Regions from separate parts of the Pseudomonas sp. H2_A10 genome, predicted to be linked through region 2. Evidence: riboswitches for the same ligand, from Rfam matches in the RefSeq annotation. Region 2 holds a riboswitch; each other region holds the start of a gene.
What was found. Region 2 has a riboswitch for cobalamin ahead of AB4O23_RS13350 (ABC transporter substrate-binding protein). Riboswitches for the same ligand answer to the same signal wherever they lie in the genome.

Region 1: linked by a shared signal. The riboswitch ahead of AB4O23_RS16420 (CbtB domain-containing protein) and the one ahead of AB4O23_RS13350 (ABC transporter substrate-binding protein) in region 2 are both predicted to bind cobalamin.
Region 3: linked by a shared signal. The riboswitch ahead of cobO (cob(I)yrinic acid a,c-diamide adenosyltransferase) and the one ahead of AB4O23_RS13350 (ABC transporter substrate-binding protein) in region 2 are both predicted to bind cobalamin.

What each region holds. Positions count from the first base shown of each region.
Region 1 is NZ_CP162821.1:3,511,299-3,521,366, reverse strand. Features, by position in the region: partial or broken gene cobN (cobaltochelatase subunit CobN) at 1-3,487, opposite strand, end outside; gene cobW (cobalamin biosynthesis protein CobW) at 3,491-4,552, opposite strand; cobalamin riboswitch at 4,647-4,845, opposite strand; cobalamin riboswitch at 4,888-5,092, shown strand; gene AB4O23_RS16420 (CbtB domain-containing protein) at 5,190-5,378, shown strand; gene AB4O23_RS16415 (CbtA family protein) at 5,390-6,094, shown strand; gene AB4O23_RS16410 (cobalamin biosynthesis protein) at 6,091-6,483, shown strand; gene cobM (precorrin-4 C(11)-methyltransferase) at 6,554-7,300, shown strand; gene nfuA (Fe-S biogenesis protein NfuA) at 7,477-8,061, opposite strand; partial or broken gene AB4O23_RS16395 (fatty acid cis/trans isomerase) at 8,156-10,068, opposite strand, start outside.
Region 2 is NZ_CP162821.1:2,868,088-2,878,155, forward strand. Features, by position in the region: gene AB4O23_RS13310 (hypothetical protein) at 1-142, shown strand, start outside; gene AB4O23_RS13315 (DUF6124 family protein) at 146-316, opposite strand; gene AB4O23_RS13320 (nucleotidyltransferase family protein) at 755-1,327, shown strand; gene chrA (chromate efflux transporter) at 1,449-2,660, opposite strand; gene tspO (tryptophan-rich sensory protein TspO) at 2,794-3,234, shown strand; gene AB4O23_RS13335 (alpha/beta hydrolase) at 3,234-4,157, shown strand; gene AB4O23_RS13340 (ABC transporter ATP-binding protein) at 4,383-5,147, opposite strand; gene AB4O23_RS13345 (FecCD family ABC transporter permease) at 5,144-6,148, opposite strand; gene AB4O23_RS13350 (ABC transporter substrate-binding protein) at 6,145-7,155, opposite strand; cobalamin riboswitch at 7,271-7,464, opposite strand; gene AB4O23_RS13355 (M24 family metallopeptidase) at 7,525-8,388, shown strand; gene AB4O23_RS13360 (hypothetical protein) at 8,623-9,126, shown strand; gene AB4O23_RS13365 (hypothetical protein) at 9,157-9,633, shown strand; gene AB4O23_RS13370 (aldehyde dehydrogenase family protein) at 9,807-10,068, opposite strand, start outside.
Region 3 is NZ_CP162821.1:2,577,505-2,587,572, reverse strand. Features, by position in the region: gene cobC (alpha-ribazole phosphatase family protein) at 1-535, opposite strand, end outside; gene cobT (nicotinate-nucleotide--dimethylbenzimidazole phosphoribosyltransferase) at 532-1,587, opposite strand; gene cobU (bifunctional adenosylcobinamide kinase/adenosylcobinamide-phosphate guanylyltransferase) at 1,584-2,105, opposite strand; gene AB4O23_RS12070 (cobyric acid synthase) at 2,093-3,559, opposite strand; gene cobD (threonine-phosphate decarboxylase CobD) at 3,556-4,545, opposite strand; gene cbiB (adenosylcobinamide-phosphate synthase CbiB) at 4,538-5,446, opposite strand; gene bluB (5,6-dimethylbenzimidazole synthase) at 5,443-6,093, opposite strand; gene AB4O23_RS12050 (cobyrinate a,c-diamide synthase) at 6,090-7,418, opposite strand; gene cobO (cob(I)yrinic acid a,c-diamide adenosyltransferase) at 7,415-8,026, opposite strand; cobalamin riboswitch at 8,106-8,351, opposite strand; gene AB4O23_RS12040 (C40 family peptidase) at 8,449-8,988, opposite strand; gene AB4O23_RS12035 (C40 family peptidase) at 9,133-9,762, opposite strand; gene hda (DnaA regulatory inactivator Hda) at 9,972-10,068, opposite strand, start outside.

The DNA.
Region 1 (10,068 bases), 640 kb from region 2:
GCGCTTCACGCCGTCGATCCACTTGGGGTTCGCCGCGCGGGAACGGATCACCCGGTTCAGCTCTTCCTTCAAGGTGCGGATCTTCGGCAGGTCCGGCTGGCTATGGTCGCCATGGTAGCTGGCGGCCTTGTCGCCGCTCAGGGTCTCCACGGCGGCGAGCATGCCGCCCTGGAATTGGTAGTAATCGTTGGAGTCGAGCAGGTCATGCTCGCGGTTGTCCTGATTTTGCAGCACAGCCTGCACCTGGCTCAGGCGTTGGGCAAATTGCCCACGGGCGGCGGTGCCCTCGTCGGAACCACCGTAAGCGTAACCGCCCCAGTTCAGATAGACCTCGGCCAGATCCTCGCGGCTTTGCCACAGGCGGCCGTCAATCGCCCCTTGCACGCCCGCGCCATAGGCACCGGGCTTGGCGCCGAAAATACGCCAGCCGGCCTGTTTCGCGGCCGCGTCTTCGTCCAGGCCCGACAAACGCAAGGCTTCGCGCTCGCTGCGCACCTTGGCGGCCAACGGGTTCATGTCATCCGGTTCATCCAGGGCAGCCACCGCTTGCACCGCCGCATCGAACAGGCGGATCAGGTTGGCGAACGCATCGCGGAAAAACCCGGACACGCGCAGCGTCACATCGACACGCGGGCGGTCGAGCAGGCTGATCGGCAGGATTTCAAAGTCGTCCACTCGCTGGCTGCCCGTGGCCCAGACCGGACGCACGCCCATCAGCGCCATGGCCTGAGCGATATCGTCGCCGCCGGTACGCATGGTGGCTGTGCCCCACACCGACGAGGTCGAGTTGGCGCAGGTGGTCGCCGTGATCCTGCAAGTGCCGCTCAAGAACCAGGTTGGCCGACTGAAAACCGATACGCCATGCCGTGGTGGTGGGCAGGTTGCGCACGTCGACCGTGAAAAAATTGCGCCCCGTGGGCAGTACATCCAGGCGCCCGCGACTCGGCGCGCCGCTCGGCCCCGCGGGTACGAAACGACCACCCAGGGCGTCCAGCAGGCCGCGCATTTCGGCGGGGCCGCAGGCATCCAGGCGCGGGGCCACGACGCTGCGCAGGCTTTCGATCACCGCGTTCACATCCTCCCAACCGGGCGCTTGCAACTGCTCCACCGGGCCTTCCAGCGCCTGTTCGATCAAGCGCGCGGCGTACAACTCCAGGCGCTCGCGAGTATCACCGGCGGTACGCCACAGTTGCGTATCGATCTTTTGCAACACGCCCGGGCGGCGTCCGGTCCAGGGCTCGGCCAGGGCGCAGTCCAGCGGGTCGAAGCCCAGCTCGAACGCCTTGGCCAACACCCGCAGCACGCTCGATTGCGGGCCACGGCCATCCCCACGGGGAATACGCAGCAAGGCCAGCAAGGTATCAATGCGCAGACGGCCTTGGGGCGACTCGCCAAAGATATGCAGGCCGTCGCGGATCTGCGACTCCTTCAAGTCACACAGGTAGGTGTCCAGGCGCGGCAGCCAGATGGCGGCATCGGCATCGGCGTCGCCGTCCAGTTCAAGCTCCTGGTCGATACGGGTTTCGCGCACCAGCTTGAGAATGTCTTTTTGCAGCTCACGGGCGCGGCGCGGGTCGAGCAATTGAGCTTCGTAGTACTCGTCCGCCAACAGCTCCAGGTTACGCAGCGGGCCATAGGTTTCGGCGCGGGTCAGCGGCGGCATCAGGTGGTCGATGATCACCGCCTGGGTGCGCCGCTTGGCCTGGGCGCCCTCGCCCGGATCGTTGACGATAAACGGGTAGATATTCGGCAGCGGCCCCAGCAGCACGTCGGGCCAGCAGTTTTCCGACAAGCCCACGCCCTTGCCCGGCAGCCACTCGAGGTTACCGTGCTTGCCCACGTGGATCACGCCATGGGCGCCGTAGGTGTGGCGCAACCAAAAATAGAACGCCAGGTAACCATGCGGCGGCACCAGGTCCGGGTCGTGGTACACCGCACTGGCATCCACCTGGTAACCCCGCGCCGGTTGAATGCCGACAAAAGTCAGGCCCAGGCGCAGCCCGGCAATCATCAGGCGGCCATCCCGAAACATCGGGTCGTTGTGGGGCGTACCCCAGCGCTCCAGCACGGCCTGGCGATTGGCCTCGGGCAAGCGCAGGAACATCGCCTCGTAGTCATCCAGGCCCAGGCTTTGATGGCAAGGGCGCAGGTCAAGGCTGTCCAGATCATTGGTGACGCCACCGAGCAGCTCATGGATCAATGCCGTGCCGCTGTCCGGCAATGCATCCGGCAGCGAATACCCTTCGGCTTGCAGCGCCCGCAGGATATTCAGCGCCGCCGCCGGGGTGTCCAGGCCCACACCGTTGCCGATGCGCCCGTCGCGGGTCGGGTAATTGGCAAGGATCAGCGCGATGCGCTTGTCTGCATTCGGTACCCGCGCCAACTCGACCCAGCGCCGTGCCAGTTCGGCGACAAAATCCATGCGCTCGGGCGCTGCGCGGTAGCACACCACGTCCGACTGGCTACGCTCGCTGCGCCAGGCCAGGTCTTTGAAGCTGATGGGGCGGCTGATGATGCGCCCATCCAGCTCCGGCAAAGCGATGTGCATGGCCAAATCGCGCGGGCCCAGGCCCTGTTCGCTGGCCTGCCAGCCGGGCCTGTTGTCTTGGGCGCAAATGGCCTGGATCACCGGGATATTGCGGCGAAACGGGCGCAGGTGCGGAGCTTCGGGGCTTGATTGAGCAAAGCCGGTGGTGTTGAGAATCAGCGCCGCGCCGACCTCGTCCAGCAGGTCCTCGACCACCGTCAGGCAACCGGGCTCTTTCAGGCTGGCCACCGCCATCGGCAACGGGTTCAGGCCCGCCACCTGCAAGCGTTGGCAGAACACGTCGATAAAACCGGTATTCGCCGCCTGCAAATGCGAACGGTAGAACAACACCGCGACCACGGGCCGTTCGGCATGCCAATCGGCCTGCCAGTCATTGAGCCGGGCGTTGGCTTTACGCGGGTGATAGATCGCGGTGCGCGCCAGGGGTTGCGGCTCGGCCCACGGGTAATCACGGCCCAGATAACCGCTGGCCAGGCAGCGATAGAAATCCAGCGCATTGCCCAAGCCGCCCTGACGCAGAAATTGCCACAGGCGCTCGCGTTGCTCGGCGTTGACCGTGCTGAGACCACTGAGTTCGGGGTCGGGACGATCATCGCCCGGCACCAGGATCAGCGTGACGCCGCGCTCGGCCAACGCCACCAGACGTTCGATGCCGTAACGCCAATAAGCGATGCCGCCATGCAACGAAATCAGGATGACCTTGGCGTGGCGCAGCACTTCGTCAACGTAGAGGTCGACCGAGGCGTGGTTCTGCACCTGCATCGGGTTGGCCAGGCGCAGGCTGGGGTAATCCTCGGGCAGTTGCTGCGCCGCTTCGGCCAGCAGCGCCAGGCTCGAATCGCCGCTACACAGGATCACCAGTTCGGCGGGGGTTTGACCAAGGTCGGCAATATTGTCGTCCGCGACGAAACCACCGGGCTGAGTCCTGAGCAGGTGCATGGGTTAAGCGCTGAGCGCGGCGCGCAATTGCGCTTCAAGGGCGGCGGCATCCAGCTCCTGGCCGATCAGCACCAGGCGCGTAATGCGCGCTTCGTCTGCGCCCCAGGCGCGGTCGAAATGCTTGTCAAAACGCGTGCCCACGCCCTGGATCAGCAGGCGCATCGGCTTGTTGGGGATCGCGGCGAACCCTTTGATGCGCAGGATGCCGTGTTGCACCACCAGTTGGGTCAGGGCGTCGAGCAGCAGCGCTTCGTCGGCTTGCGGCAGGTCGATGGAGATCGAATCAAACGCATCGTGGTCGTGATCGTCTTCGCCTTCATGGTGGTGATCGTGATGGCTGTGGCGACCATCGATGTGCTCCTCGGAGCCGGCACCCAGGCCGATCAGCACGTCGAGCGGCAGGCGACCGCTGCTCGCTTCAATGACCTTGACGGCCGGCGGCAGCTCTTCGGCGACTTCCAGGCGCACGCGGGCCAGGTCTTCAGGGCTGATCAGGTCGCACTTGTTGAGGATGACCAGGTCGGCGCTGGCCAGTTGGTCGGCGAACAGCTCGTGCAGCGGCGACTCGTGGTCCAGGTTCGGGTCGAGTTTGCGCTGGGCGTCGACCTGGTCCGGGAACGCGGCAAAGGTGCCGGCGGCCACGGCCGGGCTGTCGACCACGGTGATCACCGCGTCAACCGTGCAGGCGCTGCGGATTTCCGGCCACTGGAACGCTTGCACCAGCGGTTTTGGCAGGGCCAGGCCCGAGGTTTCGATGAGGATATGGTCGAGGTCGCCACGACGGGCCACCAGTTCGCGCATCACCGGGAAGAACTCTTCCTGCACCGTGCAGCACAGGCAGCCGTTGGCCAATTCGTAGACACGGCCGTTGGCTTCTTCTTCGGTGCAACCGATGGAGCACTGCTTGAGGATTTCACCGTCGATACCCAGCTCGCCGAATTCGTTGACGATCACCGCGATACGACGGCCCTGGGCGTTGTCGAGCATATGGCGCAGCAAGGTGGTTTTGCCCGAGCCGAGGAAGCCGGTAACGATGGTGACGGGAAGTTTGGCCAGTGTTTTCATCGGATGCCCTTTTGGGGCGGGCATACGGGACGATTGGCCCTGCGACAGCGCGCAGCAGCGGATTTCGTCACCGGATCACCCCGCCCGGTTGAATTGGAAAATCGGTTGCGAGGCAGGTCTCCTGGCTTGGGGCTTGCGGGCCGTACGACCGGCGCCGGCTGCGCCTTCCCGCCTGATCGGCAGTGGCATGGCAGTCGGTAAACCCTTCACAGTTGCGGGGGCAGCCGCGGCTTGAACCGCGTTCCCTTCTTAGCTTCGGCCTGGGCCGAAGAACCTCGAAGGGTGCAAGGCTACAGGGGCTCGGTCAATTTGACTACCGCCGCTCTGCATGCTTTCCTACAAGCCTTGTTTCGGGTGCCCTTCACAGGGTGAAACGGGAAACCGGTACGTCATATCCGTATGGCAAGTCCGGTGCTGCCCCCGCAACGGTAAGCGAGCGAAGCGTCAGATCCACTGTGCCTGTACGGCATGGGAAGGCGATGCTTTCTAGACCCAGTGTCCCTCGCAAGCCCGGAGACCGGCCCGAAAACTTCAGATAACAAACCCGCGGTGGGCGGGCGCTGTTCAGAACCCTGTGGGCCTGGCTCGCGGGGTTTTCATGCGCTCGTTTCACCCTGACACCTGAAAGGGACGCGCCATGTCGATCATCAGCAGCACCTCGCACACCGCCAGCAGCACCTCCACCCTGAGCCAACGCCTGAGCGCCGCTATCGGCGCGTCGATCCTCGGTGCGTGCCTGGTGTATTTCGCCGGTTTCTCGCACATTGAGGCGGTGCACAACGCTGCCCACGATACCCGCCACAGCGCCGCGTTCCCGTGCCATTGAGACCTGCCGACATGATCAAGCGTATTGCGCAAACCGCAGGGTTCAGCGGCCTGTTGGCCGCCCTGCTGCTGACCCTGCTGCAAAGCTTCTGGGTTGCCCCGCTGATTCTGCAGGGGGAAACCTTTGAAAAAGCCCCGGCCGCCACAGAGGTTGTGCATGAGCACGCCGCCGGCGCTGCCGCGCACACCCATGACGCCGAAGCCTGGGAGCCGGAAGACGGCTGGCAGCGCGTGCTCTCGACCACGGGCGCCAACCTGGTGGTAGCCGTCGGTTTTGCGCTGATGCTGGCTGGCCTTTACACCTTGCGCACGCCGACTCGCACCGCCCAGGGCCTGCTGTGGGGCCTGGCGGGTTACGCGACCTTTGTGCTGGCGCCAACCCTCGGCCTGCCACCGGAGTTGCCGGGCACTGCCGCCGCTGACTTGGCGCTACGCCAGGCATGGTGGATCGGCACCGCCGCCTCTACTGCCGCCGGTATTGCGCTGATCGTTTTCGGCCGCAATGGGCTGCTCAAAGTGCTGGGCGCAGCCATCCTCGCGGTGCCGCACATACTCGGCGCGCCGCAGCCGCTAGTGCATTCAATGCTCGCGCCGCAAGCCCTGGAGGCGCAGTTCAAGATCGCCTCGCAGCTGACCAATATGGCGTTCTGGCTGGCCCTGGGCCTGATCAGCGCCTGGCTGTTCCGTCGCAACCGCGATGATCGCTACTCGGCATGACCTACGTGGTCGGCCTGGGCTGCCAGCGCGGTTGTGATGCAGCCACCCTGTTGAGCCTGTTTGATGCGGCCCTCGCCGAGGGCGGCATCGAGCGTCACCGTGTCACGGCACTGGCCAGCATCGACCGTAAACAAAACGAGCCGGGGCTACTCGCCCTGGCCCGATGGCTCGACCTGCCCTTGCGGTGCTTCAGCGCCGGGCAACTGGCCGTTTATGAAGCGCGGCTGAGCCATAAATCCGCAGTTGCCTTCGCCCATACCGGCTGTTACGGCATCGCCGAAAGCGCCGCCCTGGCCCTGGCCGAACAGCTCTGCGGCGGCCCTGCCCGCTTGTTGATCACCCGCCGGAAAACCGCCCAGGCCACCTTTGCGTTGGCCTGCGCCGGCTAAAATCCCGATAATCGCGCTTTCCGATCATGAGCATCCTTCATGCTCGCCCGTTTTTCGACAGGAACTCTCCATGACCGTCTACTTCATCGGCGCCGGCCCCGGCGACCCGGAATTGATTACCATCAAGGGCCAACGGTTGATCCGCAGTTGCCCGGTGATCATTTACGCCGGCTCCCTGGTGCCCGCAGCGGTATTGGACGGCCATCAGGCGGAACAGGTGGTCAACAGCGCCGAATTGCACCTGGAGCAAATCATCGACCTGATCAAGGCCGCCCATGCCAAAGGCCAGGACGTGGCACGTGTGCATTCCGGCGACCCGAGCCTGTACGGCGCGATTGGCGAGCAAATCCGCCAGTTGCGCGAATGGGACATTCCCTTCCAGATCATCCCCGGCGTCACCGCAGTGGCGGCCTGCGCTGCGTTGCTGGAGGCCGAACTGACCCTGCCGGACATCGCCCAAAGCGTGATCCTGACGCGCTACGCCGATAAAACCAGCATGCCGGTCGGCGAAGACTTCGACAGCCTGGCCCGCCACGGCACGACCATGGCGATTCACCTGGGGGTCAATCATCTGGAAAAGATCGTCACCGAGCTGTTGCCGCATTACGGCGCGGATTGCCCGATTGCCGTGGTGCACCGCGCGACGTGGCCGGACCAGGATTGGGCGGTCGGCACGCTCGCTGATATCGCCGGCAAAGTCGCCGCCAAGGGCTTTCGGCGCACGGCGCTGATTGTGGTGGGTCGGGTGCTGGCCAATGACAGTTTCAGCGAGTCATCGCTGTATCGGGCTGGGCATGCGCATCTTTATCGACCTTAGCTTTTTTACCAGATGCGTGTATCAGCCAGCGGTCGAGGCGACTGAGGCACCGCTATCGGAAGCAAGCCCCACACCTAATCTTCCGTCTGAGATAAACAACGTAACCCACTGAATTAAAAGTATAAAAAACGGCGCTCACGGGGCGCCGTTTTTTATTTTCGCAGTGAACGCCTTACTCAGTAGTAGGCGTTTTCTTTCTGCGTATGGTCGGTCACGTCACGTACACCCTTGAGCTCCGGAATACGCTCGAGCAAGGTGCGCTCGATGCCTTCACGCAAGGTCACGTCGGCCTGGCCGCAGCCTTGGCAGCCGCCGCCGAACTTGAGGACAGCGATGCCGTCTTCGACGACGTCGATCAAGCTGACCTGGCCGCCGTGGCTGGCAAGCCCCGGGTTGATCTCGGTCTGCAGGTAGTAGTTGATGCGCTCGTTGACCGGGCTGTCGGCGTTGACATTCGGCACCTTGGCGTTGGGCGCCTTGATGGTCAACTGGCCGCCCATACGGTCGGTGGCGTAGTCGACCACGGCGTCATCAAGGAAGGCTTCGCTGAAGCTGTCGATGTACGCGGTGAAGCTTTTCAGCCCCAGGGCGGTGTCTTCAGGCTTCTCTTCACCAGGCTTGCAGTAGGCAATGCAGGTCTCGGCGTACTGGGTGCCGGGCTGGGTGATGAAGACGCGGATACCGATTCCTGGGGTGTTCTGCTTGGACAGCAGGTCGGCCAGGTAATCGTGGGCGGCGTCGGTAATGGTTATGGCAGTCATGGAAACTCCTCACAGGCTTGCCGGCAGTTTACGCCAAAATATTACGCAGGTACAAAGTCCGAGTATTTTTGTCGGAAAAGCGTCGACCTGCCTGTCAGAGGTTTTCATAACGATTCATGTCCAACACCCCCTCTTCCACAGGCGTTGTCTCGCGGATGTACTGCGACAAATCATGGAAATACTGCCAGAACAGCGGATGGCTGCGGCGCACGCCCCAACGATCAACGATGGCTTCGAACTGCTTGGCGTCCTTGGCCTGTTCCATCTGCGCAACGAATGCAGGCACTTCCCGGGCCGGGATATTGAACATGAAGTTGGGGTAGCTGCTGAGCACGCCCGGGTAAACGGTCAAGGTATCCAGGCCCGACTGATAGCGATAGGCCTCACCCAGCAGGAACGCCACGTTACTGTGGGCACGGTTGCGCAGCAGGCTGTAGACCATGCGCTGGCCGCTGGCGGTCTCGATACGCAACATCGTCGCTTCGGGCAATTGATCGATCACCTTGAGCCCCGCCGCCGGGCGCGAGGTCAGGCGACTGAGGGCCTGTTCCACATCCTGCAACGTCGCGGAGATACCGTTGCGTGAGCAATAGGCGCCCGCGCAACGGTTGATCGGGTCCGGGCTGGCATTCAAATCGCCGTAACGGGTGAGCAACTGGTTGGCAAAGTCGCGCTTGGGGTCTTTTTCATCCAGGTGCAGACCGCTCGGCTTGTCGTCGTCGATGGCTTCGTAGTCCAGCCAGAGTTTGATCTTGCCGCTGTTCTGGTACCAGTCGTCCATAAACCCGTCGCGGGTGTCGGCAGGCATCAGGCGCAGGAAGTTCTGCTCCGCGCCGTTGCGGATCAGGTCGAAGTACAGGCGGGTCTGGGCCTGGTGCGAGACGTTGCCGAACACATCGAAATTCACCGCCAACTGATAATAGGTGCGCTCCAACAGGGGGTAATCGAATAACCACATCGTCTGCGGCACTTCGCCGATCAGGCCCTTGGTCACCGACGCGCTGTCAAAGTGACGGAAGATGCTCAGCAAGGCATTGTCGTTACCCGCCCACAGGCTTGACCAGCTCGGCGGTGGCAAATCGGCGTAACTGTCGCGGCGCAGCGCTTCATATTCGTTGCGCTTGTCGCGGTAGAGCCAGCCACAGGCTCAGCACGCTGCCCACGTCGTCGTTTTGCCCCGGCATGGCCAACAACGGCGTCGCCTGGCCGCGATACCGCGCATCGGTGATATACAAATCATGGTCAGGGTCTTGGAACAGCGCCCAGAAATTGTCGCGGATCACGTCCGTGGCGATCTGCCCCCGGCACACCGGCCCGCGAATGAAGGTGCGCACGAAATATTCGGCGTTATCCAGCATGAACTGGTAACGGGCCTTGGCCGGGATAGCTTCGAACGTGTCGAACGGGTTGGCCCGACGCCCCGGCCCATAGCCCGGCAAGGCGCTGACCTGCCAGTTGCCGGCGTAGAACAGCGCCTTGATGCGCGCCATCTTCTGCGCACTGAACGGGTAAGTGATGTGGGTTTTATGCACGATCACGCCCTGCACCGGCCACAGGCGGTAATACACGCGGGTGCCGGGGTCGTCATTCGGACGGCGGGTATTGATCAAGTCGATCGGCTGCCCGCTTGGCGTACGCGAGCGCACCCACTGGAAGAAATGCCCCGGCTCGCCGCCCTCAAAGTAGAGATGGGCGAGAAACAAATGCTCGTACAGCCAGCGCGCCACCAGGCTTTCACGGGCGCCTGGCTGGTTGAACAGGTTTTCCCACTGCTGCACTTGCAAGGCTTCGCTGGCACTCGGCGCCAGGCCCTGTTCATCGATGGGCGCGCCGGAGGCCAGCCAGCGTTGCAGGGTTTGATATTGCTGGTCAGTCAGGCCGGTGACCGCCAACGGCATGCCTTCTTTGGGATGGCTGCCGGCGTAGGCGTTGAACTCGGCGGGCATGGCGCACGTGTTTTCGCGATTCAAGCCCAGCACGATGTCTTCGGGCAGCTTGGCGTTGGGT
Region 2 (10,068 bases):
GCTCAACCGCGCAGGCGGCAAGGCCGAGGGTTTTGTGTTGGGGCTTGAATCCACCAAGGCCATCAAAAGCCAGATCGCCGAGTCGTTGTATGTGGCCTATGACGACGCGGCGAGCAATCGGGCGAGTGAGTTGAAGGGCTGATGATCAGCCGGGGCAGGGCGCTTCGCGGTCGAGGAGTCTGGCGGTGAGGAGTACGCCCAGTTCGCTCAGTTGGTGGATGGCCAGGGCGATGTCGCGGTGTTTGCCGTTGAGGTCTTCGCACAGGTCGAGCAGCAGGGTGCTGACGCTGGTGAAGGTTTCATAGCTGTTGGTGATGAGGGTTTCGTTGCTGGCGTCGGGTGCGACGGTGAAGAGGGGGTTGAATCAGTTTTTGCTTGAGACATAACGATATCCAGTTTTGGGCCGTCACCTCGTCGCTACTAAACAAAAAGGTGGCAGCTGTGCGCAGGTTAGTAGACCGGTGGATATCAAAGCCGGCGCGCCCGAAGGCGCCCTACGCACAGCCACCATCGAGCACAGACGCAATGTCTGCTTGGTGAAGCTTATGCACTTTTCAATACCCAACTCAGGCTACTAAACCCGATCCCCGAGATGTCGGCGACCGAGCCACCTTAGAGACGGCTACCCAGGTGCACAAGTCGGCGGATTCTGACGCACGCGTAGGCAATGCAGCAAGTTGGAGTCGCTCGATTTTCGCTTGTGAGAACGTGTACAGTCGGCTCCTGGACAAGGACTGCTTACCAAGGACGCACCATGACATTGACCGTCGACACCTTCCTCGAACTGGCCATGGCCAACCCCATCAACGCCGAAATCACCGCGCGTCTACCCGACCTCGGTGTGGACCAGTGCATGCTCACGGCGGGTTGTCTGTTCCAGGCGGTGTGGAATCACCAGATGAAGCTACCGGCCGATCAGGGGGTGAAAGACTACGACGTCTTTTACTTCGATACGGACCTGTCCTACGAGGCGGAGGACGCGGTGATTCGCCGGGCTGACGGCTTGTTCAAGGACCTGGGCGTGAATGTGGAGGTCAAGAACCAGGCGCGGGTGCACCTTTGGTATGGGCAGCGCTTCGGTCGGCCTTACCCACAATTGCAATCGACCCGGCAGGGGGTGGATCGTTACCTGGTGGCGGGGACGTGCATCGCGTTGGATATCGCCAGCGGTGAGGTGTACGCCCCGTATGGGCTGGCGGATGTGGAGCAAGGAGTGTTGCGGATCAACCCATTGCATCCGGAGCAGGCGCTGTTTGCTGAGAAGGCCAGGAGTTATCAGGCGCGGTGGCCTTGGCTCACGATTGTGGAGCCGTCGGCCGGGCAATAGGGCTTTAGTGAGAGGGCGATGCAGGTGCCTTGGCCAGGCAAGGAGACTGAGGCGATCCCATCGCAGCCTCGCTGGGGCTCGACAGCTCCCACCGGTTAATCCCGTGGTGCCAGCGGCTTTTTTATCCGGCAGTGAGGCTGAGCAGCCATCCCAGCCCAGCGCTTGCCGCCACCACCAGCCACGGCGGCAACTTCCAGGCCATCAACGCTACCAGCGCGAGCACGGCCAAACCGAGGTCGTAGACGCTGAAAATCGCGCTGGTCCACACCGGGCGGTACAGCGCGGCCAACAGCAGGCCCACCACGCCGGCATTCACGCCGGCCAGGGCGGCTTGGGTGCGTGGGCTGCGGCGCAGGGTTTCCCAAAAAGGCAGGGCGCCGAACACCAGCAGGAATGATGGGGCGAAGATGGCGAGCAGGCAGATCAGGCCGCCCAGCCAGCCGTTCGGGTCAGGTTGCATGGCGGCGCCGAGGAAGGCCGCGAACGTGAACAGAGGGCCGGGCACGGCTTGGGCGGCGCCGTAGCCGGCGAGGAACAGGTCGTTGCTGATCCACTGCGGCGGCACCACTTCGGCTTGCAGCAGCGGCAGCACCACGTGGCCGCCGCCGAACACCAATGCACCGGCGCGGTAGAAGGCGTCTACCAGCGCCAGGCCTTGGTTGGGCAGGTTTTGCGCCAGCAGCGGCAAGGCCATCAGCAACAGCGCAAACAGCAGTAGCCACAGGGCGCCGGTGCGACGGCGGATGGGCATGGGCAGCGCTTCGTGTTCGGCGTTCGGCGTGGGTTTTAAAAGCAGCAGGCCGATCACGCCGGTGACGACAATCACGCCCACTTGGCCCCAGGCGGAAGGCACGAGCAAGGCCACGCCACCGGCGATCAGCATCAGCATGAGGCGGGCCGCGCCCTGGCACAGATTGCGCGCCATGCCCCACACGGCTTGGGCGACCACGGCCACAGCGACCACTTTAAGGCCGTGCAGCACGCCGGGCGGCAGGGCGCTGCTGTGGTGCGCAATGCCCAGGGCGAACAGCACCAGCAGCACGGCGGATGGCAAGGTGAACCCGGCCCAGGCGGCCACGGCACCGCCATAACCCGCCCGCGACAGGCCCAGAGCGATGCCGACCTGACTGCTGGCGGGGCCGGGCAGGAATTGGCACAGCGCGACCAGGTCGGCATAGCTGCGCTCACTGAGCCAGCGCCGCCGCGTCACGAACTCGGCGCGAAAATAGCCGAGGTGGGCGATGGGGCCGCCGAACGAGGTGAGGCCCAGGCGCAGGAAGATCAGGAACACCGACCAGGGGCTGTTGGAGCAATCGGCGCGGGTGTTGGTCACGGTTGGGGTCTCTGGTGGTGCTCAAAAAAGGTGGAAGAGTGCCATTTTTGCCGCCGTTATTGAATTTATTCGCGGTAGTTCGAGTCACTCAAGCATAGCGTTGCTTTCTACCCCTCCAGCTCAAGGACCGACCATGACCTTCTTCATCTTCCTGCTCGCCTGCGCCGCCGCCGCCAGCACCGGCATTATCTTCAAGCCCGGCGCCTGGTACGAATCCCTGGTCAAGCCCAGCTTCACCCCGCCCAATTGGCTGTTCCCGGTCGCGTGGACCATCATCTACCTGCTGCTGGCCTGGGCCGGTTATCGTCTGAGCCTGATACCGGGCAGCGAAATGGTGTTGGCGCTGTGGGCCGCACAAATCGCCTTGAACACCTTGTGGACGCCGGTGTTCTTCGGTGCCCATCGCCTGCTCGCCGGCATGGTGGTTATCGTGCTGCTATGGCTCACCGTGGCGGCGATGGTGGTATTGGCGGTGCGCCTGGACCTGATCACCGGCTTGATCCTGTTCCCGTACCTGGCGTGGCTCTGCGTGGCGGCGGCGCTGAATTTCTCGATCTTGCGCAATAACCGCTGATGGCTCACAAACTCTGGCCTGCGAGCGAGGCTGAACTGGCCCAAATGCGCCGCTTCAATCAAAAGCTCGCGTGGATGCCGCGCTTTAAAATCCGCAACCGCGTCACACCGCGTCTGATCCAGGCGCTGTTGCGTGCAAGCCAAACGTTCAAGCAGGCGCCCGTGGTCGAATGCAAAGTGGTGGCGGGCGTGCCCGTGCGCATCCTGCGCCCGAGCGGCCCGCCCAAGGGGGTGGTACTGGATATTCACGGCGGCGGTTGGGTGATCGGCAATGCGCAGATGGACGACGACCTCAACCTCGGCATGGTCAACGCGTGCGACGTGGCGGTGATGTCGGTGGATTATCGGCTGGCGGTGGATACGCCGGTTGAAGGGCTGTTGGAGGACTGCCTGGCGGCGGCGCATTGGTTGCTCGCCGAGGAAGAGTTTGCGCATTTGCCGGTGGTCTTCGTCGGCGAATCGGCCGGCGGGCATCTGGCGGCGGCGACGTTGCTGGTGTTCAAACAATGGCCAGAGTTGCTCAAACGGGTAAGCGGTGCGGTGTTGTATTACGGCGTTTACGATTTGACTGGCACACCGAGCGTGCGCCAGGCCGGGCCGAGCACGTTATTGCTGGACGGGCCGGGGATGGTCGAGGCGTTGCGCTTGCTCACGCCGGAATTAAGTGATGAACAGCGCAGGCAACCGCCGTTGTCGCCGTTGTATGGCGACTTTGAAGGTATGCCGCCAGCGTTGATGTTCGTGGGCGAGTTGGACCCGCTCAGGGACGACACGTTGCTCATTGCTGAACGATGGCCGCAGGCCGAGGCCCATCTGCTGCCGGAGTCGGCGCACGGGTTCATTCATTTTCCGGTGGCGATGGCGGATGGGGTGTTGGGGTATGGCCGAAGGTGGATCACGAAACGTATCAATGGCGAACAATAAAGCCGTTCGCCACAACGGCTGATCGGCATGATTTAAAAGGCTAGGCAGGCGGAAAGTCCTTATAGCACTTTGGCAGGTATCCCCAGATTCTCAGCACACATATCCACCCATTTTTCAGGCCGCCATTAGTGAAGTTTGGCCAGACGTGACGGTCGGCGGGCGCATGGTGGGCTGTTTGTTGTGGGTTTCCCAGCGCTGATCTTTGCTGCCCGACGGCATGGTCGCTCAGTTAGAGCGCAACCGCAGTATTTGCGCCCCATCAAACGGGTCCGTCAGGTAGTGCCCCTGCACGCCGAACGTGTCCTGCAGGCGTTGCGGTGTGAGTACATCCATCGGCTTGCCCAGCGCCACCAATCGCCCGCGATCCAGCACGGCCAACCGATCACAGGTCAGTGCCTGGTTGAGATCGTGCAGCGCAATCAATGTCGTCACCGGCAGCGCCTGGACACCTTTCAAAATCGCCAGTTGATGCTGGATATCCAGATGGTTGGTCGGCTCATCCAGCAACAGAATCTGTGGCCGTTGCGCCAGGGCACGGGCGATGTGCACGCGTTGGCGCTCGCCGCCGGAGAGGCTGCGCCAGGCGCGTTGGCTCAGATGGGTGGCGTCCACGTCGTGCAGGGCCTGGCGCACGATTGTGTCGTGGTCGTGTGACCATGGGCTCAGCGCCGACAGCCAGGGTGTGCGGCCCAGCGCCACGGCGTCGAACACGCGGATCGCGTCGTCGGTGTCGGCCTGCTGCTCCACCACCGCCAACTGTTGCGCGATGGTGCGGCGCGAGAGGTCGCCCAGGCGTTGGCCGCCCAGTCGCACCTCGCCGCTGGCGGGCGTACGCAAGCCCGCCAGCAGTTTGAGCAGGGTGGATTTGCCGGAACCGTTCGGGCCGACGATGCCCAAGGTTTCACCCAGGTTTACCTCCAGGTGAATCTCGCGCAGCAACTCGGCCTCGCGCACCTTGAAGCCCAGGCCCGTGCAACTGAGCACTGTCATCGGGCATTCCTCCGGCCGATCAGGATCAGCGCAAACACCGGCGCGCCGACCAGCGCCGTGACCACGCCCACCGGGATCACCTGGCCCTTGATCAAGGTGCGCGATAGCACATCGGCCGCGATCAGGAACAAGGCGCCGCCCAACGCACTGGCCGGCAGCAGTCGCGAGTGCCCGGTGCCGAGCAACAAGCGCACGGCGTGGGGGATCACCAGGCCGACAAAGCCAATGGAGCCGACAATCGACACCATCACCGCCGTGACCAGCGCGGCGCAGCCCACCAGCACAAACTGTACGCGGCGCACCGCAATGCCGAGGGACGCCGCCGAGTCGCTGCCGAAGGTAAACGCATCCAGCGCACGCCGGTGCCACAGGCACACGGCCAAGCCCGCCACGGCGACCGGCACCGCCAGCCACACCGACGGCCAGCGCACGCCGCTGAGGTTGCCGAGCAGCCAGAACAGGATGCCGCGCGCCTGTTCCGAGCTGGCGGACTTGGTGATCAGGAATGCGGTGAGCGCATTGAACAGCTGCGAGCCGGCGATGCCCGCGAGGATGATCTGCCCGGTGCCGCTCATGGAGCCACTGGCCCGCGCCAATAAAATCACCAGGGCGAATGCCGCCATGGCCCCGACAAACGCGCCGGCCGACAGCGAAACCAAGCCGCCGCCCACGCCCATCAACGCCACCAGCACCGCGCCGGTCGAGGCGCCGGCGCTGATGCCCAACAAGTACGGGTCGGCCAACGGGTTACGCAACAACGATTGCAGAATCACCCCGCAGGTGGCCAGCCCGGCGCCGCAGGCGGCGGCGACCAGGGTGCGCGTGAGGCGGTAGTTCCACACCACGCCTTCGTCGATGGGGTCCAGCAGGTAGCCGGCGTTCCACAGTTTATTGGCGAGCACCTGCAACACCACCTGCGGTTCGATGGCGGTTTCGCCGATGGCCACGCCGGCGAGGACGGCGGCCAGCAGCAGCGCGAGGGCGAGTAGGGTACGGATCATTTGGGCAGGTTGTAGCCGTCGATGGCCGCGGCCAGTTGTTCAAGGCCATCAAAGGTGCGCAGGCTTGCCTGCAGCGCCAGGGCATCGAGGATGATGATGCGGTTGTTTTTTACCGCGTCCATGTTGCGCGTGACCGGGTCGCTGCGCAGGAAGGCGAGTTTCTTTTCATGGTCGTCGGCGGGGTAGCGGCGGCGGTCCATGCGGGCGATCACCAGGAAGGTCGGGTTGGCTTTGGCGAGGGTCTCCCAGCCGACGGCGGGCCACTCTTCATCGGACTGCACCACGTTGTGCAAACCGAGGGTTTCCAACATGAATTCGGGAACGCCCTTGTGCCCGGCCACATAAGGGTCGCTGGCCATCTCGGCGCTGGAGAACCAGACCAGTGCGCTGGCGTGTTTCAAGCCCTTGCCTTGCGCGGTGGCGACGGATTTGGCCAGGCGCGCTTTGAGTTCGTCGTTCAGTTGTTGGCCGCGATCCTGCACGTCGAAGATCTGCGCCAGTTGGTGGATGCTTTTGTAGATCGTCTCGATGCGGAACGGCTCCAGCCGCGTGCCGTCGGCGCCGACCAGGTTGTCTTTGCCTTCACAGTCGGAGGGCAGCAGGTAGGTGGGGATTTGCAATTCATGGAACTGCTCGCGCGTGCCCACCACCCCTTGCGCGCCGACCACCCATTCCAGCTCGGCCGCCACCAGTTGCGGGCGCTTGGCGATCACCGCTTCAAAGCTCGGCTCGTTGTTGGCCAGGCGGTCGATGCCGTCGTTCTGCGCCTTGAACGGCGCCAACACGCTGTTGAACCACAGCGAGGTGCCGACCACTTTGTCACCCACGCCCAGGGCGTAGAGCATTTCGGTGGCGGCCTGGCCGATGGTCACGCTGCGCTCGGGGGCGTGCTGGAAGGTCACGGTGCTGCCGCAGTTTTCGACCGCCAGCGGGTAATGAGTGGGCGCCGCTTGGGCCAGGGCACACAAGCCCAGCCCGGCGATCAGGGCGGTAACGCGTGGCAGCATGGGGCAATCTCCGTGTGAACCGTACGTGCAGCAGGGGCGTTACGGCTCGGAAATACGCCCTCGAACGCTGCCGCTCGGGCAGGCGAGGATGTCCTTCCCGGACACCCCGCCGGTGAGTGATGTTGCTGGGCCGGCAGGTCTCCTGACTGATGCGTCGTCGCCTCGCTCCGGCCTTCCCGGACGGTGTCCAGTGGCATGAAGGAGCAGGCTCGGCATCTACAGTTGCGGGGGCAGTTTCGATTGGCGCCGCGTGCGGCGTTTCGAATTCCCTATTAGTCCCGTTTGGGAACCGGCGCGGTATGGTAGTCCATCTTGGGCGCTGGGTGGAGGTACAATTCGGGTCCGTCCATAACCAACCCAAGGAAGGCCATGTTGATACGTCTGGGAATAGTGCCACTGTTGTTTTGCATGAGCGCACACGCCGCTGACCCTGCGCTCGCCCGCTACACCGACGCGATCGGCGACAGGGCCCGCGCCATCGCCCAGTTGGATGACGCAACCATTCTTGCCGAGGAAGCCAAACTGGCGCCCATCGCCAGTGACCTGTTGCGCAAGGTCGCGCCGCTGATCCGCAAGGGCGGCACCGGCACTGCGGTCCAGGAATTTTTACTCTACCAGTACGCACAGCACGGCTGGCTGCCGATGATGTTCGGTTATCGCGGCTACCCGGCAGCGGTGGCGGTGTCGGTGAATAACCAGGTGAGCGCCGCGCCGCCCACCGATGTGCCGTTCCCGGACGCGGCGCTGGTAAAAGTGGAGTTGATCGCGGCATCGGCGCAGGCCCATGTTGCTCAGGTCTGGACGTTTGCCACACCCAATGCCACCCCGGCGCAACGCCAATTGCTGATGACTGCGCGCCGTGCGCTGGCCAACGGAGTCGCCCACGTTCAGGGCGGCGAGCGGCTGGCCAATGTGGGGGCGGCGATACAACAGGAACTGGACGCGGGCCATGCCGTCGCGGTGCGTGAGTTTGCGGGCTATGCCATGGGGCAGGCGCGCATACAAAAGCCGCAAGTGCTCGGTTACAAGGTCGAGGGTGACAGCCCGTTGATGCAACCCGGGCAAGTGCTCAACGTGTATGTGATCGCCAAGGCGGGCACCGTTGGTGTGAGGTATCAGCCACCGGACTTTTGGAGCCTGCTCTCCACGGACGGTGCCGACGGCGTGATGTTGTCGGCGATGGTCGAGGTGACGGCAGATGGGCACCGGCTGCTTAGCCGGATGCTGGATTGATGCGCTGTACCGCCCTGCGAATGCTTGGGCGATGGGGTGATACGCAGTGATGGCTCAATGATATTATTTGCCGCGCCCTTTCGATTCGCCTTTGTTCATGGAGAACTTATGTCTTTTCGCAACGTCCTTGTCCTGACCCGGCTTTGCACCTTGTTACTGCTGGGTGGTTGCGCCCAGTCAGTGTCGTCACCCCCACCTGCTGCGCCAGTGCCGCTTGAACCGTTAGGACAGGTTTTGCCCTCGAACCCTTCAAGGCTGGGCTGGATCGACCAGATCATTGATCAAGACCCCGTCGTCACTTCTGCGCGCAAGCCCGTACTCCAACCGGCTCCGGATAACGACGCGCGCATTGCCAAATTGCGTAAACAAGACGGTGGCGTGCTGCCCGAGGGCTATTGGGCGCTCTACAAGCAGAACCTGGAAGCCATGCAGTACGACTTGAACCACCAGCATGACGCGGCCCGTGCCGAATACGTAAACACCTACCGCGATGAGTTGAGTCGTTTGAACGACGTGACACTGCAAACCATGGCCACCGCGCCCCAGGCACTGGATGCCCACACCCGCAGCCAGTTAAACGCACGCCTGACTGACCGCACCGCGGCCTATATCACAACCAGCAATCAGTCGTTCCGGGCGGCCACGGACGCCCACATTAACCGCATGGCCTTGATGGATCGCCAATACGATGTCTGCGCACGCCACCCGGATTGCTGGGATGCACCAGTCAAGCACTAGCCTCGATACGTCATACACAGGGAGTCAGTCATGAATGCTGATCAATGGATTGTTTTGTTCGAGCGGGCCTTTCGTGAAATGGGCGATAAACTCGAACAGGTGTTGCAACTGAACAGTTGCCGCGAGCACTGGATTCAGGCCGAAATCAGCTTGTATGCCTGGTTCAAGAATGACATCAGCCTCTGGACCGATTTGCCGATTGGCGAGCGGCGCAAAGCCGACCTGTATGCCCTGGACGACAGTGGCTCAACGAGCATGGTTGCTGAAATCAAGTGTCTGGGCGACATATCCCAAGCCAAGTGCCTGGAGGGCAATTGGTCAGTGAGGGCTGATGTTGAGCGGTTGCGCTCATTCGAATGCCCGGTCCGGTTGTTTGTGCTGGTGATTGCCAAAGGTGAGCGCGAGACCAACACCGGACGACGCCTTCGCGGGGATGAGTGGGTAGATGGGCGTGACTGCGTCAACGTAGACCTGGGGTTTGCCTTGATCCGCCTGTGGGCGCTTTGACGCAGCTGCTTTCCTGTCGGGCATGCAACTGGCTTACTGCGCGAGCAACGGCTGGAAGCAAGTAAGGGCATGCTGCAAAAGCAGTGGGGGAAGTGACGGTCGATTGGTCGAAAAGCACCGCAGGTCAAAGGTGGGAGCACGCCCGCTCCCACAGTTGACGGGTGTTGCCTGTTTTATTTGCGATCCCGCCACACCGTCTGTGCATTGCAGAACTCGCGCACACCAAAGTGCGACAGCTCGCGGCCGAACCCGCTCTTTTTCACGCCACCAAACGCCACGCGTGGGTCGGAGACGCTGAAGGCGTTGACGAAGATCCCGCCGGTTTCCAACTGATTGGCAATATCCCGCGCCTTGGCCGCGTCAGTGGTGAAGATGCTGGCGGTGAGGCCGAACTCGCTGTCGTTGGCCAGCGCCACCGCGTGGTCAGCGTCGCGG
Region 3 (10,068 bases), 290 kb from region 2:
GGCTGAACAAGCCGCCATGGCCGACCTCCACGTTCAGCAGTTGCTCACGGGGCAACCCCCGCGCACGCGCCAGCAGCAAGCGCATCACGCCGCCATGGCTGATCAACAACACCCGCTTACCGGCATAGGCCTGATACAAGCGTGAGACAGCGCCCAGAACCCGCTCAGAAAATTCGCCCACCGGCTCGCCATCGGGCGGCGTAAAGCTGTAGGGATCGGCCCAGAACAGCCCCAGGCCTTCGGCATCGGTGTTCATCAACGCCGCCGCGCTCTGACCTTCCCAAGCGCCGAAATGCAGTTCTTGCAGATCGTTCTCCAGGCTCACCGGCAGGTTGAACCGCGCACCCAATTCATCGGCGAACCGCGCGCAGCGCTGCAATGGCGAACTGACCACCCGGTCCCAAGGTCCTCGCTGCGCCACTGCGGCGCGCATCTGCTCCCAGCCCCTGACGGTCAATGCGTCGTCCAGGCTGCCACGCAGGCCGCCGCCCAGTTCGGTTTCGCCGTGACGCAGCAGGTCCAGGTGCAAGGTCATGCCGGGCGGTCCGCTACGGCCGCTTCGGCAAAGGTCGCCATTTGCCCGTGCAACGCACAGGCCAGGCGCAGCAGCGGCACGGCCAACGCGGCGCCACTGCCCTCACCCAGGCGCAGGCCCAGGTCGAGCAACGGTTGCGCATCAAGGCTGTGCAACACGTGCCGATGGCCGGGCTCCGCCCCGCGATGGCCGAACAGCAACCAGTCGCGGCACGCCGGGTTCAACCGCGTGGCGACCAGCGCAGCGACGGTGCAGATAAACCCGTCCACCAGCACGACGATGCCTTCCTGGGCGCACGCCAGGTAGGCCCCCACCAATGCGGCAATCTCAAAACCGCCAAGATTGAACAGGGTGTGCAGGGCATCATCGCGCTGCCCGGCGTGCAGCGCCAACGCGCGTTCAATCACGGCCACCTTGTGGCTGACACCGTTGGCGTTCAAGCCCGTGCCAGGGCCGGTCAGGTCACTGGCCTGGCACTTGAGCAACGCACACGCCAGCGCACTGGCGGCGGTGGTGTTGCCGATGCCCATTTCGCCGCCGATAAACAATTGCGCAACGTTTTCACGGGCACGCAGCACGCTATCGCGACCCGCTTGCAGCGCCAATCTGCCCTGGGCAGCGGTCATTGCCGGGCCCTTGACGAAATTGGCGGTGCCGACGCCTATGTTCAGGTGATGCACGCCGGGCAAGTTCAGCGAAGGGTTCACCGTGCCGAGGTCCACCACTTCCAGCTGCGCGCCCAACTGACGCGCCAACACGCTGATGGCCGCACCGCCGGTGACAAAGTTATGCAGCATTTGCCCGGTGACTTCCTGGGGATAGGCCGACACGCCCTCGGCGACCACGCCGTGGTCACCGGCAAAAATAGCGATCCACAGCCGGTCCATCGACGGTTTGACCTGGCCCTGCAAGCCGGCCAATTGCACGGCCAGCGCTTCCAACTGGCCGAGGGAGCCGGCAGGTTTGGTCAATTGCTGTTGGCGCGCCAGCGCCTGCTCGTACGCAGAGGCGTCAATCGCCTTACACGGGTTGAGCCACCAAGTGTCAGTCATAACGCAGTACCTTTCAAAGTCAGGGGCAGGCCGGCAACGGTCAGGACCACGCGCTGACACCGTTCGGCCAAGGCTTGATGCAGCCAACCGGCTTCATCCACATAGCGGCGAGTCAATTCGCCCAGCGGCACGACACCCAGACCGGTCTCGTTGCTGACAAAAATGATTTCACCCGCCAGCGTGCCCAGGCTTTCCAACAATTGCTCGCGCTCGAACGCCAGGCGCTCCCGGTCTTCGAGCATGAGCAGGTTGGTCAACCACAACGTCAGGCAATCCACTAGCAGGCAGCGGCCGGGGGCGGCGTTTTCGCGCAGCACCCGCGCCAACTCGATCGGTTCTTCGATCAAGCCCCACTGCTCGGGGCGACGCTTGCGATGCAAGGCCACGCGGGTGTTCATCTCGCCGTCCAGCGGTTGGCTGGTAGCGATATAAATGACAGGCAACGCGCTGTCGCTGGCGAGTTTTTCGGCGAGGCGACTTTTACCGGAACGGGCGCCGCCCAGGATCAGTTGGTGCATGAGGCGACTCCACACAAGGTGCGCAACAAATCCGTATCCAGGTGGCGCTCCACCAGGTCCGCCAACCGCTCGATGTCGCGCTCGCGCAGGGCGTGGTAATCCACCGCCTGCACGTTGGCCAACCCCGCCCAGCGCAGCAAGGCGCTGCACGCGGCCGGGGTTTCGAACAGCCCGTGCAGGTAGGTGCCGAGGATCTGCCCGTCGGCACTCAGGGCGCCATCGGTACGGCCGTCATCCAAGTGCACGGCAGCGCTCGACAAGGCTTCGCCCGATGTTACGCCGGCATGGATCTCATAGCCGCTGACCTCGGCATCTTCCAGCAACAAGCGACCGCGAACGTTGCGCAGCTGTTTTTCGTGCTCCAGCGTGGTGCTGAACGCCAGCAGGCCCAGGCCATCGCTGGAACCCGCCGGCCCTTCCAGGCCCAACGGGTCGTGCACCTGCTCGCCAAGCATCTGCAAGCCGCCGCAAATACCGAGCACCTTGCCGCCATAACGCAGGTGCCGCGCCACGGCGGTGTGCCAGCCATTGGCGCGCAGATACGCCAGATCGCTGCGCACGCTTTTCGAGCCCGGCAGGATAATCAGGTCGGCGGCGGGTATAGGTTGGCCCGGCCCGACGAACTGCAGATCCACTTGGGGATGCAGGCGCAGCGGGTCGAAATCCGTATGGTTGCTGATGCGCGGCAACACCGGGACCACCACCTTGAGTACCTGCGCGGCCTTGTCGATCTGGCGATGGTCAATGCCGTCTTCGGCTTCCAGGTGCAGGTCCATCACGTACGGCAATACGCCCACTACCGGTTTGCCGGTACGCGCTTGCAGCCAATCGAGGCCAGGCTGCAGCAGCGCGATATCACCGCGAAAACGGTTGATGATGAAGCCTTTGACCCGCGCCTGTTCGCTGGGTGAGAGCAACTCCAGCGTGCCGACCAAATGGGCGAACACCCCGCCCCGATTGATATCGGCGATCAACAACACCGGGCAATCCACCGCCTCGGCGAAGCCCATATTGGCGATGTCGTTGGCGCGCAGGTTGATCTCTGCCGGCGACCCCGCCCCTTCCACCATCACCACCGGGTAGGCCTGGCTCAAGCGCGAGTGGGAAGCCAGCACCGCTTGCATCGCGATGGCTTTGTAGTCGTGATAGGCCACCGCGTTCATGCTGGTGACCGCACGGCCATGGATGATCACTTGGGAGCCGGTGTCGCTGTTGGGTTTGAGCAGCACCGGGTTCATATCGGTATGCGGCGCCAGGTTGGCCGCCTGGGCCTGCACCGCCTGGGCGCGGCCTATTTCGCCGCCTTCGGCGGTCACCGCACTGTTGAGCGCCATGTTCTGCGGTTTGAACGGTGCCACTGCAATGCCTTGGCGCACCAGCCAACGGCACAGCGCAGTCACCAGGGTGCTTTTACCCGCATCGGAGGTGGTGCCTTGCACCATCAGCGTACTCATGCAGCGTCCTTATAGGCAGCCAGCGCCGCGTCGAGGCGCAGCCAATCGACCTCGGTGTCGGGCAGGCCGAAGCGCAGGCTGCTGTCGTGCACAAACAGGCGCAGCAGAATGCCGCGCTGGGCCATGAATTCGTGCATGCGTTCGGCATGCGGAGTGATCAACCATTGGAACAAGGCGCAGCCGCCCTGCGGTTCAAAGCCATGGCGTTGCAGCAACTCGAACAAGCGCCGGCCGGCCTCCAGGCACCGGGCGCGCTGGTGCGCGTGGCCGGCGGTGTCGCGCAGGCACGCTTGGCCAAGCACCCGCGTCGGCCCACTGACCGCCCACGGCCCGACCTGCTCGGCGAGCAACTTGAGCAGCCGGCGCTCGGCCAGCACAAAGCCCAGCCGTACACCCGCCAGGCCGAAAAACTTGCCGAACGAGCGCAGTACAATCAGGCCAACCTGATGGGCCTGGCTCGCCAGGCTCAATTGCGGGGTCACGTCCATAAACGCTTCGTCCACCACCAGCCAGCCGCCGCGCTGGGCCAGCCGCGTGTGCCAATCCAGCAGGCGCTGCGGGCTGAGGCTCAGACCGGTGGGGTTGTTGGGGTTGACCACCACCAGCACATCGAGGCCATCGAGGAAAAAGTCGACTTCCTGCTCCTGCACCTCACGCACCACGTAACCCGCGCGGCGCCAAGCTTCGGCGTGTTCGGCGTAGCACGGCGATAACACGCCGACCTTGCCCGCACGGCGCAGGCGTGGCAGCAACTGGATCGCCGCCTGGGAACCGGGCACCGGCAACACGTGCGCCGCGCCGTAATACTCGCCGGCGGCCTGCTCCAGGCCGTCGTCGGTTTCCGGCAGGCGCGCCCAAGCGCGTAGCGGTATCTCGGGGATCGGCCAGGGCCAGGGCGCAAGGCCGCTGGAGAGATCCAGCCAGTTGGCCTCGGCAATCCCGTATTGAACCGACGCTTTGCGCAGCCGACCACCGTGTTCAAGCATAGAATTGCGCCCCCGCGCATAGGATCAGCAGCCACAGCCAAACGCCGCGCTGCACCAGTTGCCAGCCTCGTTCGATTGAATCGGCATCCGCCGCCGGGCCTTCGCCCAATGGCGGGCGCTGGTGCAGCTCGCCGTGATAAATCGCCGCACCGCCCAATTCGACGCCCAGTGCGCCGGCCCCGGACGCCATCACCGGCCCCGCGTTGGGGCTGTCCCATGTCGGCCCCTGGGTACGCCAGCATTTGAGCGCCAGGGCGGTTTTGCCCAGCACCGCGTAGGTCAAGGCCACCAGGCGCGCAGGAATGTAGTTCAGTACGTCGTCGATTTTCGCCGCCGCCCAGCCAAAGCGTTCGAAGCGCTCATTGCGATAGCCCCACATGGCGTCGAGGGTATTGCTCAAACGGTAGAGCACCACCCCCGGTACGCCAGCGACCACGAACCAGAACAACGCGGCAAACACCGCATCACTGCCGTTTTCGAGCACCGATTCGGTGGCGGCACGGGCTACTTCGGTGCTGTCCAGCTCGCTGGTCTGGCGGCTCACCAGGTAACTCACCCGCGTGCGCGCTTCATCCAGGTCATCGCTGCGCAACGCCTGGGCGACAGGCAGTACATGTTCACCCAGGCTGCGCATGCCGAGGGCACAGTACAGCGCCAGAATCTCCAGCGCCCACCCGATATAGGGCGCCCACGACAGCGCGGTGGCCAGCAGCGTCAACGGCACCACGGCGATAAACCATGCCGTCACGCCATGGCTGCGCCAGCCACGGCCACCGCTATTGAAGCGTTGCTCGATGCGCCCGGCAAAATTGCCGAACGCCACCAGCGGATGCCGACGCCTGGGTTCACCCAGCAGCGCATCCAACGCCACCCCGGCGACACACAGCAAGGCCACACTCATTGACTCGCTCCCCACGTATTCTCATACAACATGTCTTTCAGCGGCCGCGGTTCGGCCCAGCCTTCGAGCTGCAACATCGGTGCCGGATAGAATTCGGCCACCGGCCCCAGGCACAGCACGGCCAGGGGTTTGGCGCCGGGCGGCAGGCCCAGCAGATCGGCCAGGGCCTGGGGGTCGAACAACGATACCCAGCCCATGCCCAGCCCTTCGACACGGGCAGCCAGCCATAGATTCTGGATCGCACAGGACAGCGAAGCCATGTCCATTTCCGGCAAGGTACGGCGGCCGAAAATGTGCCGCTCGCGATCATCCATCAACGCCGCCACCAGTACTTCAGCGCAGTCGTGAATGCCTTCGACCTTGAGCTTCATGAATTCATCGGAACGTTCGCCCAGGGCTTGGGCGGTGCGCACGCGCTCTTCTTCGACCACTTGCTGGATTTGCCCACGCAGGTGGCGGTCGCTGATGCGGATAAAACGCCACGGCTGCATCAAACCCACACTGGGTGCCTGATGCGCGGCCTGGAGCAGGCGATGAAGCAATTCGGGAGCCACCGTACCGCCGCTGAAGTGGCGCATGTCGCGGCGCTCGGCGATGGCGCGGTAGACGGCGTCGCGGTCGGCCGGGGCAAATGCGTTGTCGGTCATGGCCCTATCGAGGGCAAGCCCCCTCCCACATTGGGTGCAAACAAGGCGGCGACCGCTGATGGGTTCGATGGGAAATAAAAGTGCACATAAGAGGCTGTCATCCGCCCCTGTCGGTAAACCGCCTCGGCACCGCGCCCACCGTTAGGGCTCAGGCCACGGGCAATCGGCTGGCACTCGGTGCTGGTCAGGGAATGGTGATACGTGTGCCCACGCAACACGCCTTCCGGCAGTTCGACGCTTTGCAGGGCCAGGGCCGCGAGTTTCTTTTGCATCACCGCATCGCCCGGTAAAAGGCCGAGCAGTTCGGCACGGTTGCCGTCGACGTCGGTGAGCGAGTCCAGCAGGTAGAGCATGCCGCCGCATTCGGCGAGCAACGGCTTGCCGGCGGCGTGGTGGGCGCGGATGGCAGCGAGCATAGGGGTATTTTCCGACAGCGCCTGGTGGTGCAGTTCCGGGTAACCACCGGGCAGATAGAGGCTGTCGGCGTCGGGCAGTGCGTGATCATGGATCGGCGAAAAGAAGCTCAACTGAGCCCCCATCGCTCGCAGCAGGTCGAGGCTGGCGCCGTAGGTGAACGCGAAGGCTTCGTCACGGGCGACGGCGATGCGCACGCCCTTGAGCAATGGCTCCGCCTCGATCACCTGCGGTGCGGCGAAGGCCACCGGCGGCGGCAGCGCGACTTCGCAACTGCTGCCCAGGGCCTGGGCGGCGGCGTCCAGGCGCACATCGAGATCATTCAATTCGCTGGCCTGCACCAGCCCCAGGTGACGGCTGGGCAGCTCGATACCGGTCTCACGTGACAACGCGCCGTACCAGCGCAGGCCTTCGGTGAGGCTGCCTTCGAGCAACTGCGCATGGCGCAGCGTGCCGACGCGGTTGGCCAGTACCCCGGCAAACGGCAGGTCCGGCTGATAGCGCGCCAGGCCCAATGCCAGCGCGCCAAAGGTCTGGGCCATGGCGGTGCCGTCGATCACGCCCAACACCGGCACGCCGAAGTGCCGCGCCAGGTCGGCGCTGGACGGCGTGCCGTCGAACAGGCCCATCACGCCCTCGATCAGGATCAGGTCCGCCTCCCCCGCCGCTTCCCACAACAAGCGGCGACTTTCCTGCTCGCCCACCATCCACATGTCCAATTGATAAACCGGCGCACCGCTGGCGCGCTCATGGATCATCGGGTCCAGAAAGTCCGGGCCGCATTTGAACACGCGCACGTTGCGCCCCAGGTTGCGATGCAAACGGGCGAGCGCGGCGGTGACGGTGGTTTTGCCCTGGCCGGACGCCGGAGCGGCGATCAATACAGCCGGGCAATGACGGGGCGGGTTCACAGTTCGACGCCCTTCTGTGCCTTGATACCGGCCTGGAACGCATGCTTGAGCATGCCCATTTCAGTGACGGTGTCGCCCATTTCGATCAACTCGGGCTTGGCGCCACGGCCGGTGACGACCACGTGTTGCATCGGTGGGCGGGCTTGCAGGTCGCTCAGAACATGATCGAGGTCGAGGTAGCCATGCTTGAGGGCAATATTGAGCTCATCCAGCACCACCAGGCCAATGGACGGGTCTTGCAGTAATTGGCGCGACACGGCCCAGGCGGCTTCGGCGGCGGCAATATCGCGCTGCCGGTCCTGGGTTTCCCAAGTGAAGCCTTCGCCCATCACGTGAAAGCGCACTTGCTCGGGGAAACGGCGGAAAAACAATTCTTCGCCGGTACTGTTACGCCCCTTGATGAACTGCACCACGCCGCACTGCATGCCATGGCCCATGGCGCGGGCGAGCATGCCGAATGCCGAGCTGCTCTTGCCTTTGCCATTACCGGTGAGCACCAATAGCAAGCCGCATTCATTGGGTGAATTGGCGATGCGCTCGTCGATCACGGCTTTTTTGCGCAGCATGCGTGCCAGGTGGCGTTCATCGCGGTCGGGGGTATCGGTCATGGCAGCTCTCCGTTGGGGCTGAACAAAAACGGCGGGCAGGGAAAAGAAAAAACAGACAGCCAAGCATCGCCCACCGTGATGCTGTTGGATGATCCTGGCCGGTCTCCGGGCTCATGAGTGGCGTTCTGAAGCGAACAGGTCGACGCTGCGCCTTCCCATATCGCGAGCGATACAGTGGCTCAATGCAGGGTCTTGACTCATTTACCGTTGCGGGGGCAGCGCCGGAATTGCGGCGGCGCTGTGTATAAGCGCGCTCACTCACCGGCTTCCCTGTTTCACTCTGTCGACCCACGGGTCACAGAGCACCTGGAACAAGCGGCGAAGGTTAGTGGGTTGGAGGGCTAGCTGCAAGCGTCAAGCCTAAAGCTACAAGCAGGCATTGCGCCGTCTTGCAGCTTTAAGCGTGCAACGTGGCATTGATTCTAAGGATTACGCGCCAGATTGCCCGGCAATACGCGCTTGGCACTCAGGTAAGCATTCTGCCAATACGCTTTGGACAGGGTGTCCAGTTTCACCGTGCCACCGGTTTGCGGCGCATGGACAAAGCGACCTTCACCCACGTAGATCCCAGCATGGCTGACCTGCGAGCCACCACCGGTGGCGAAGAACAATAGGTCGCCGGTTTGCAGGTTCTGCTCGCTCACATCCTGGGCGCGCATCACGATCAGCTCGCGCGTGGTGCGTGGCAGGGAAATGCCGGCGGCGTCGCGGTAGACGAAGCCGATCAGACCGCTGCAATCAAAACCGGAGTCTGGCGTGTTACCGCCCCAGCGATAAGGCGTGCCGACCAGGCCCAGCGCACGAAAGAGCACGTCTTCGGCAGCAGGCGAAAAGTTCTGGGTGGAATAATTGAACACCGGCTTGGGCTTGACCGCGATGGGCGCGGGCGGCGGTGTGCGGCTGGCGCAGGCGCTGAGAAGCGCGGCGCAAACAATTAGAATCAGGCGGGCCGAGGTCGACATGTGCAGAACAATCCTGGTCTGGATGCGGCTTTCGCTGCCGAACGCTGAAAACCAGAACGCGCAAGCAAAGCTCGCGCGAACGGGTTACAACAATATCCAGGGATTCTAGCGCTTACGCGTCAAACTTCAAGTATCACTTTAAGTTTACTTACTGGCGGTAACCGTAGTCGGGGCCATGGCGAGTGCGCGCTTGGCTTCGATGAAGGTTTTGCTCCAGTAGCTGTCACCCAGGCTGTCGACTCGCACACCGCCACTGCGACGGCTGCTGGAGTGGATAAACTGGTTGTCACCCAAGTAGATACCGGCGTGACTGACACGACCACGGCCTGCCGTACTGAAGAAAAGCAGATCACCGGGCTTGAGGTTGTTGCGTGCGACCAACGGTGCTTTCACGTTGATCATTTCGCGCGTGGAGCGTGGCAGGTTCATGCCGGCTTCTTCGCGAAACAGATAGCCGATAAAACCGCTGCAATCGAAACCGGCTTCGGAGGTACCTCCGAAACGGTAACGGGTACCGATCAGGGACATGCCGCGTTCTAGGATACTGTCGGCCAGAACTGGAAGCTGGTAAGGCTTGTTGCCGGAGAAATCGGCCAGTTCTTTCTCGGTTGCCAGCTCTTCTTCATAAACGGAAGCAGACTGCGCAGCGACGAATTTTGCCTGGGACTGTTGTTGAGGCTTCTGCTGCTCTGCCACTTGTTGAGGGTGGGAGGCGCAACCAAACAACAGGGTAACGAGTGCGAGAGGCACGAGGGGTGCGAAGCGATTTAGCATGGGCACGACCGTGGCTGATGTGTAAAGAAGCCGAGACTATGCCCTCTATCACATCGATTTGCAAATTCAATCGTGCGCTATGTGACTTCGCGATTGGACCGTGACATCTAAGCCCTGATTCCAATTAATGACGTAAATGCGTAGCCCGCCGGGCTCAGACGTAGGTTTTCTGGCGCCTGAAAAGTGCCGAATCGTGACAAATCAACGTGTTACCAACCCAACGTCTCTTTGAGAAAAGGGATCGTCAATTTTCGTTGCGCCTGCAAAGAGGCCTGATCGAGCTGCTCAAGCAAATCGAACAAGGCG